Regions from separate parts of the Mesorhizobium sp. M0601 genome, predicted to be linked through region 2. Evidence: predicted binding sites of a transcription regulator. Region 2 holds the regulator's gene; the other holds the start of a gene.
What was found. Region 2 encodes PhoB, which activates phosphate uptake and scavenging genes when phosphate is short. Its sites were predicted from a motif close to TGTCATNNANCTGTCAT; they were not measured.

Region 1: a site for PhoB is predicted at 2,276-2,292, ahead of NKI41_RS22785 (ceramide glucosyltransferase). Genes of this name have one in related genera too.

The regions. Positions count from the first base shown of each region.
Region 1 covers NZ_JAMYQK010000029.1:2,569-6,989, forward strand. Annotated here, with positions in the region: gene argF (ornithine carbamoyltransferase) at 1-597, shown strand, start outside; gene NKI41_RS22775 (Hsp33 family molecular chaperone) at 760-1,770, shown strand; gene apaG (Co2+/Mg2+ efflux facilitator ApaG/CorD) at 1,777-2,169, opposite strand; gene NKI41_RS22785 (ceramide glucosyltransferase) at 2,397-3,548, shown strand; gene NKI41_RS22790 (O-succinylhomoserine sulfhydrylase) at 3,585-4,421, opposite strand, start outside.
Region 2 covers NZ_JAMYQK010000043.1:15,769-20,189, reverse strand. Annotated here, with positions in the region: gene pstA (phosphate ABC transporter permease PstA) at 1-834, shown strand, start outside; gene pstB (phosphate ABC transporter ATP-binding protein PstB) at 831-1,634, shown strand; gene phoU (phosphate signaling complex protein PhoU) at 1,667-2,374, shown strand; gene phoB (phosphate regulon transcriptional regulator PhoB) at 2,391-3,080, shown strand; gene NKI41_RS27510 (ROK family protein) at 3,090-4,334, opposite strand.

The DNA.
Region 1 (4,421 bases), on a different contig from region 2:
ACCTCGCATGACCGGCTGCTGGAACTGATGGAAAACGCTACGGTCCCCGTCATTAACGGGCTGACCGACGAGACCCATCCCTGCCAGCTGATGGCCGACATCATGACCTTCGAAGAGCACCGCGGTCCGGTGGCCGGTAAAACGATCGCTTGGACCGGCGACGGCAACAACGTGCTGCATTCGCTGCTGGAGGCATCCGCGCGGTTCCATTTCAAGCTGAATGTCGCCGTGCCCGAGGGCAGCGAACCGGCCCAGAAGCATGTCGACTGGTCGAAAGCCAATGGCGGCAAGCTGAAATTCACCCGTTCGCCCGAGGAGGCCGTTCACGAGGCCGACTGCATCGTCACCGACTGCTGGGTGTCGATGGGCCAGGAGCACCGTGCCCGCGGCCACAATGTCTTCCTGCCCTATCAGGTCAATGCGGCACTGATGGCGAAAGCCAAGCCGGACGCGCTGTTCATGCACTGTCTGCCGGCGCATCGCGGTGAGGAGGTTACCGACGAGGTCATCGACGGACCGCATTCGGTGGTGTTCGATGAGGCCGAGAACCGGCTCCATGCCCAGAAGGCGGTCTTGGCCTGGTGCCTGGGCGCTTGATACGAGCCGCGGTGATCCGGGCCGTCCTGATCTGCGCCGCCTTGATCTGGGCCGCCTTGATCCGGGAGTTGGTGGTGCCTATCTCAGGCGCATCACGCAAATCGAGCGCGTCTCGTCGCATGCGCCCCGGAGGGCGGCATCGCCGCGCCCCGGAGCTTTGTCATGTTGGAAACTCATCAATTGGCTGAACATAAACCCAAGCTCGGCGAATTCGGCTACGCCGGCGACGACCATGTCGTGCCGTTCGAGGTCGGCCCGCTCGACGTGCGCGGTCGCACCGTCCAGCTCGGGCCGATGCTCGATGCTATTCTCAGCCGTCACGACTATCCCGAGCCGGTCGCCCGGCTCCTGGCTGAAGCCTGTGTGTTGACGGTATTGCTCGGAACTTCGCTGAAGTTCGAGGGCAAGTTCATTCTGCAGACCCGCACCGACGGGCCGGTCGACATGCTGGTCGCGGATTTCTCCACGCCGCACGCGCTGCGCGCTTATGCCCGCTTCGATGCCGACCGGCTGCAGGCTTTGACTTCTGCCGGCGAGACGTCACCGCAGACGCTGCTCGGCAGCGGCGTCCTGGCGCTGACCATCGACCAGGGCGCCCACACACAACGCTACCAGGGCATCGTCCAGCTCGACGGCGTCACACTGGAAGATGCCGCACGCACTTATTTCCGCCAGTCTGAGCAGATTCCGACCGACCTCCGGCTTTCGGTTGCCAAGCTTCTGACGCCCGGCGTCGGCGGTGCCCGCGAGCAATGGCGGGCCGGTGGCCTGCTGGCACAATTCCTGCCGCAGTCGGCGGAGCGCATGCGCGTACCCGACCTTCCCGGTGGCGATGGCGATCCGCGTGAGGAAATCCACGACCCGACCGACAATTCCTGGCAGGAGCTGCTGGCGCTGCTTGGTACTATTGAACCGACCGAGCTGATCGATCCGACGATCGGCGCCGAACGGCTGCTTTACCGGCTTTTCCACGAGCATGGCGTCCGCGTGTTCGGCGGGGTGCCGGTCGCCGACCAGTGCTCATGCTCGAGGGAGAAGATCCACGGCATCCTCGAAGGCTTTTCCGCCGAGGAGATCAGGGACAGCACCGAGGATGGCAGCATTCACGTCGCCTGCGAATTCTGCTCGAAGCAATATGACTTCGACCCGGCGGAGTTTGCAGCGGCCGGATGACGGCCGTCAATTGACGGTGCGCCGCATTCCCGGCAAGTCGAGCGAGAAGGCGGGGATGGCGACGTCGAACGTCTCGCCCCGTTTGTTGCGCATGGTGTAGTGCCCGACCATGATGCCGGACGGCGTCGAGAGCGGGCATCCAGACGTATACTGATAGCTGTCGCCGGGGTTGAGTCCGGGTTGCTCGCCGACGACCCCGGGGCCGCGCACTTCCTCGACCTTGCCGGTGCCGTCGGTAATGTGCCAGTAGCGCGACAGAAGCTGCACGAACTCATCCGACTGATTGTCGATGGTCACCTGATATCCCCAGACATAGCGGTTTTGCGGCGGGTCGGAGTGATCCTCCAGATAGAACGGCCTGACCTGCACTTCGATGTTGCGGGTGACGGCGCTGTACATAAACTGCTCCAAAGCAATGTAGATGGAACTTTCGACGCTCAGCGCAGTTTGATCAACGATGCGCGTCATCTCCTTGCCCGACTCGAGCGCAGGTGCCGAAAAACAATGTCATTTAAGTGACACATGACGATGATGGTGTGCAGGCTTGTGCCGGGCGACTCAGCGTTCTGTCGAATTGTTGAAAACGGCCGTCATGCGGCCGGCACTTCTGGAGTGACCAGATCTCGATGGAACCGACATTCGCAGCCGCCCTCCTTTCCATAGCCCTCCTTCTTTCAAATCTCGCCAGCATCCTGTTAGCTTCGCTGAAGCTGAAGCGACCAGCCAGGATCGCACCGCCCGCCAACGCGCCGCCGGTATCGATCGTCATCCCGGCACGCGGCATCGAGCCGTTTGCCGAAGAGACGCTGGAGCGCGCCTTCTCACTCGACTGGCCGCGCTACGAACTCATCTTCTGCGTTGCCCATGCCGACGACCCGGTGGTCAAGCCGATCACCGCCGCAATGGCGCGCTTTCCAGCTATTCGCGCCCGCCTTCTAGTCGGTGACGACCGCATCAGCGGCAATCCAAAACTCAACAATTGCGTGAAGGGTTGGGAAGCGGCGCATTATCGCTGGGTCATCCTTGCCGATTCCAATGTGCTTATGCCGAGCGACTACGTCCAGCAGCTGATGGCGGCATGGCGGCATGGCACTGGCCTCGTCTGCTCGACGCCGATCGGCTCACGGCCGGACAGTTTCTGGGGGGAGGTCGAATGCGCCTTTCTCAACACGCTGCAGGCACGCTGGCAGTACGCTGGAGAGGCGCTCGGCCTCGGCTTCGCGCAGGGCAAGAGCATGTTGTGGAACAAGCCGATGCTCGACGCCAATGGCGGCATCCGCGCGCTTGCCGCCGAGATCGCCGAGGACGCCGCCGCGACCAAGCTGGTCAACGGGCTCGGACTGCGGGTCAATCTTGTCGCCTCGCCCTTCGAACAGCCGCTCGGCCGGCGCACGCTTGGCGAGATCTGGTCGCGGCAGGCGCGCTGGGCGCGGCTGCGCCGCGTCACCTTCGCGCTGTTCTTCGCCCCCGAGATCCTGATCGGCGCGGCGCCGCCGCTGGTGCTTGCGCTGATCGCGGCGGCTGACGCCGGCGTCAGCCTGCCGGCAACCGCCATCGCCGTGCTGGTTGCGGCCTACCTGCCGGAATGCGCCTTGGCCTCGGCCAAGGGATGGCAGCTGTCGCTGCGCACCATCCCGGCGATGATGGCGCGAGACCTGATGCTTCCCGCCATTTGGGCGCGCGGATGGCTGAGCGGCGCCGTCGACTGGCGCGGCAATGTGATGACTATCCAGACCAAGGCCGTCGCGGAGCTGGAAGAGACCCCGTCCGGCGCCTGATCGGCGCGTCCCCGCTCGCCTCTGTTCGGCCAGCCCTTATCCGGCAACTCTCAGTGCCTGCTCGATGTCTTCGAGCAGGTCGTCGGCGTCCTCAAGGCCAACTGACAGCCTGAGTGTTCCCGGTCCGATGCCGAGCTCGGCGCGGGCCTCATCGGTCAAGTTCTTGTGCGTCGTCGTCGCCGGATGGGTGATCAGGCTCTTGGCGTCGCCGAGATTGTTGGAAATGAGCACGACGTCGAGTGCGTTCTGGAAGGCAAAGGCCGCCTGCTTGCCGCCCTTCACATCGAGGCAGATCAGCGTCGAGCCACCCGACATCTGCTTCTTGACCACGGCCGCTTGCGGGTGGTCGGCACGGCCAGGATAGATGACACGGGCGATTTGCGGGCGCTCGGCCAGGAAATCCGCGATGCGGCCGGCACTTTCCGTCTGCTGGCGTACGCGTAGCGGCAGCGTCTCCAGGCCTTTCAGCAGCGTCCAGGCATTGAAGGGCGAGAGGCTTGGGCCGGTGTGGCGGAAATAGTCATGCAGGTTCTCGTCGATCCATTTCTTGTCCGACAGAACGATGCCGCCAAGACAGCGCCCCTGGCCGTCAATATGCTTCGTGGCCGAATAGACGACGATGTGGGCGCCGAGCTGCAGGGGTTTCTGCTGCAAGGGCGTGGCGAACACATTATCGACGATCAGCCTGGCGCCGATCGAATTGGCAAGTGCCGCGACGGCGGCAATGTCGATCACTTCCAGCGTAGGATTGGTCGGGCTTTCCAGGAAGAACAGTTTGGTGTTCGGCTTGACCGCCTTTTCCCAATTGGCGATGTCGGTGCCGTCGACCAGCGTTGCCTCAATGCCGTATTTCGGCGCCAGCGTCTCGACCAC
Region 2 (4,421 bases):
CTCCACAGCCGCCGCAAAGCCAGGAATTCGGTGATGATGGCGCTTTGCGTCGTCGCCGCCGGCATCGGGCTTGCCTGGCTGGCGCTCATTCTCGGCGCGTTGGTCTATAAGGGCACAGCCGGGCTTTCGCTCGCGGTCTTCACCGAGATGACGCCACCACCGGGCGAGGCCGGCGGCTTGCTCAATGCCATCACGGGCAGCCTGCTGATGACGATCATCGCCGTTGTCGTCGGCACGCCGATCGGCGTGCTGGCGGGAACCTACATGGCCGAGTATGGACGCTTTTCGCGCATCACCACCGTCGTCCGCTTCATCAACGACATCCTGTTGTCGGCGCCGTCGATCATCATAGGCTTGTTTGTCTATGAGCTGATGGTGCGGCCAATGGGACATTTCTCGGCCATTGCCGGCGCCGTTGCGCTTGCCATCCTGGTCATTCCGGTGGTCGTGCGCACCACTGAAGACATGCTCAACCTGGTGCCGAACGCGTTGCGTGAAGCCGGTGCCGCGATCGGCGCGCCGCGCTGGGTGGTGATCCGTTCGGTCGCCTACCGCGCCGCATTGTCCGGCATCGTCACCGGCATATTGCTGGCGATAGCACGCATTTCCGGCGAGACGGCGCCGCTGCTCTTCACCGCGCTCAATAACCAGTTCTGGAGCAGCAATATCAACGCGCCGATGGCCAGCCTGCCGGTGACCATCTTCCAGTTCGCTCTCAGCCCTTACGAGGAATGGCAGCAACTGGCGTGGACCGGCGCACTCATAATCACCCTGACGGTTCTGGGCTTGAGCATCCTCGCCCGCAGCCTTACCGGACGCAGAGAGGACAGATGACACAGATGTTGTCCCCAGACATGACGATGGCCGAAACGGTCGCCGAGAAGACGAAGATCGAGGTCAAGAATCTCAACTTCTACTACGGCCAGAGCAAGGCGCTGAAGGACATCAGCCTGTCGCTGCCTGAGCGCAGTGTCACGGCCTTCATCGGCCCTTCGGGCTGCGGGAAATCGACGCTGCTGCGTGTATTCAACCGCATCTATGAGCTCTACCCAAAACAGACGGCCGAGGGCCAGGTGCTGCTCGACGGCAAGAACATTCTCGACCGGTCGCAGGATCTCAACCTCCTCAGGACCAAGATCGGCATGGTGTTCCAGAAGCCGACGCCGTTCCCGATGTCGATCTACGAGAACATCGCCTTCGGCGTCAGGCTCTACGAGAACCTCGGCAAGTCCGAGATGGACGGCCGCGTCGAACAGGCGTTGAAGCGCGCCGCGCTGTGGAGCGAGGTCAAGGACAAGCTCAACGCCAGCGGCTTGAGCCTATCCGGCGGGCAGCAGCAGCGGCTCTGTATCGCCCGCACCGTGGCCGTGAAGCCGGAAGTCATTCTGCTCGACGAACCGGCTTCGGCCCTCGACCCGCTGTCGACTGCCAAGATCGAGGAACTGATCGACGAATTGCAAGCCGACTACACGATCGTCATCGTCACCCACAACATGCAGCAGGCGGCGCGCGTGTCGCGCCAGACGGCCTTCATGTATCTGGGTGAACTGGTCGAGTTCGACCGGACCGAGAAGATCTTCACGTCGCCCCGCGAGAAGCGCACGCAGGACTACATCACTGGCCGCTTCGGCTGAGCCGTTCCGATCATGCATATGAGGACAGGACCATGGGCGAACACACAGTCGCTTCTTTCGACGAGGATCTCGAGCAGATCAGCAAGCTGATCCGCGACATGGCCGACCTCGCCGGTTCGATGGTCGGCGGGGCGACCAAGGCCCTGTTGAATTCCGACAACGTGCTGGCGCAACGCGTCGTTTCCGACGACGCCATCATGGATGCGCGTCAACGCGAATTGGACGACCGCGCCATCACCCTGATCGCCAAACGCCAGCCGATGGCCCACGATCTTCGCCATGTGGTCGGAGCGATCCGCATGGCGGGCGACCTCGAACGCATCGGCGACCTTGCCAAGAATATCGCCAAGCGCGTGAGTGCGGTCGGCCTCAGCGCCACGCCGCGGGACCTGTCGCATTCCATCGACGCGATGGCGCAGCTGGTTCTCATCCAGGTGCAGGGTGTCATCGAGGAATATGCTGCAGGCGATGCGGCCGCGTTGGCCAAGCTGCGTGCCGCCGACGAGCGCATCGACGTCAAATACACGTCCGTGTTCCGCGAGCTGTTGACCTACATGATGGAAGATCCGCGCAACATCACCGCTTGCACGCACCTGCTGTTCTGCGCCAAGAATCTGGAGCGGATCGGCGACCATGTCACCAACATCGCCGAAAATGCGTATTATGTGCTGACCGGCGAGCAATTGCCGGTCAATCGTCCGAAGCAGGACGAAACGACAATGTCCGCACCGGTGACATGATGGGGGTGCCCAGCCGATGATCGCACCACGCATAATGGTGGTGGAGGACGAGGAGCCGTTGGGTGTGCTGCTCCGCTACAATCTCGAATCCGAAGGCTACCAGGTCGAGGTGGTGACACGCGGCGACGAAGCCGAGATCCGTTTGCAGGAGAATGTGCCCGACCTTTTGGTGCTCGACTGGATGATACCAGCGGTTTCCGGCATCGAGCTCTGTCGTCGGTTGCGGGTGCGCCCCGAAACCGAGCGGCTGCCGATCATCATGCTGACCGCGCGCGGCGAGGAGAGCGACCGGGTGCGCGGTCTTTCGACCGGCGCCGACGACTATCTGGTCAAGCCGTTTTCGACACCGGAATTCATGGCCAGGGTCAAGGCGCTGCTGCGGCGCGCCAAGCCGGAAGTGCTGTCCAGCGTGCTGAAGGTCGGCGACATCGTGCTCGATCGCGAATCGCACAGGGTCTATCGCAAGAAGAGCGAAATCAGGCTCGGGCCGACCGAATTCCGGCTGCTCGAGTTCATGATGCGGCATCCGGGCCGTGTCTTCTCGCGCAGCCAGTTACTCGATAATGTCTGGGGGGAGACAATCTACATCGACGAACGCACCGTCGACGTGCATGTCGGGCGGCTGCGCAAAGCCGTCAACAACGGCCGGATGCCGGATGTCATCCGCACCATCCGCGGCGCCGGCTATGCGATCAGGGAAGATTGACCCGCCTGGTCAGGCTACGTTCTTTCTGACGCTGGGCCTCATTTGCGCGCCCGGCGCGAAAATCTCCTGGTCGACGAAGCTTAACGCCCGCATCGCGCAGCCTTCGCGGATCAGAGGCAATTCGTTCGGCTCTGTATCGAAGGAGATCGAGCCTGAATGCTGGCCGCCGGCGGTCTGGGCGATTGCCTTCCGCAAGGCCGGCTCGATCAGATCGAAGGCGGCGGCACTGGCGCCGACCATCGCCACCGGTGCCGGATCGATCAGCGCGAACAGCGAGCCGAGACCGAAACCCAGCGCTTCGCCGGCCTTGCGGTAGGCCTCGCGTTCCGGCCCATCTTTCTCGCGCGCCCGGGCCGCCAGTGCGCGCATGTCGGCGTCGCTGACATCGGCGACCGGTTCGCTGTCTTCGCTCATCTGCCTGGCGTTGCGCCAGATGGCGTAGTTGCCGGCATACGCCTCGATGCAGCCGCGCCGCCCGCAACGGCAGAGCGCGCCGCCCGGACGATGGATCATGTGGCCAAATTCGCCGCCCGAGGAATGCGTCCCGGTGAACAGTTCGCCCTTCAGCACCAGCCCCATGCCGATGCCATGCGAAAGCAGGATGGCGATGAAGTCATCGCGATAGCGATCCGGATTGCGCCAGCGCAAAGCCACCGCCATCATGTTGCAGTCGTTCTCCACCGTTGCCGGGATGCCGAATTCGTCCTCCAGCATATCGGCAAAGGCGATGTCGGTCTGCGGCGTGATCGGCGACCACAGCATGGCGCGTGCAGGGGAGTCGGTAATGCCCTGAATCGCCAGGGCGATGCGGGCGACACTGCGGACGTCAAGATCTGGATCCTGCAGCCGGCGCCGGACGATGGCCATGCATTCACGGATCAGCTCGTCGCGCGGCATAGTCAGCGTGTCCAGCCGGCGCTGTTCCTCGGCGACCACCTGTCCCGTATAGTCGATAATGGCGGCCGAAAGGAAATTCAGCGACAACACCACGGTCAGCACCGCCGCCGCTTCCGGGTTGAGGGCGAGGCCGACTTGCGGACGACCGCGTTTCAACGAAACGGGCTCACTTGGCTTGCTCTCGGCGAGGATGCCTTCCCGTATCAGGTCGGAAGAAATCGCCGATATGGTCGAATGACTGAGGCCGGTGGTAGCTGCGATCTCAGTACGCGATGGCTGGCCGGCCCGGCGCACCGCCGAGATCACCATCGCCCGGTTGCGCCGGCGCAAATCGTCATGGCGGATTCCGACCGACATTGTTTTGCTTTCCTCCCGGTTGCCGCGGCCGCTCATGAACCGGAAGCCGTCGGTAATGTCCGACAAATAGTGTCGGATGAGGCAAAT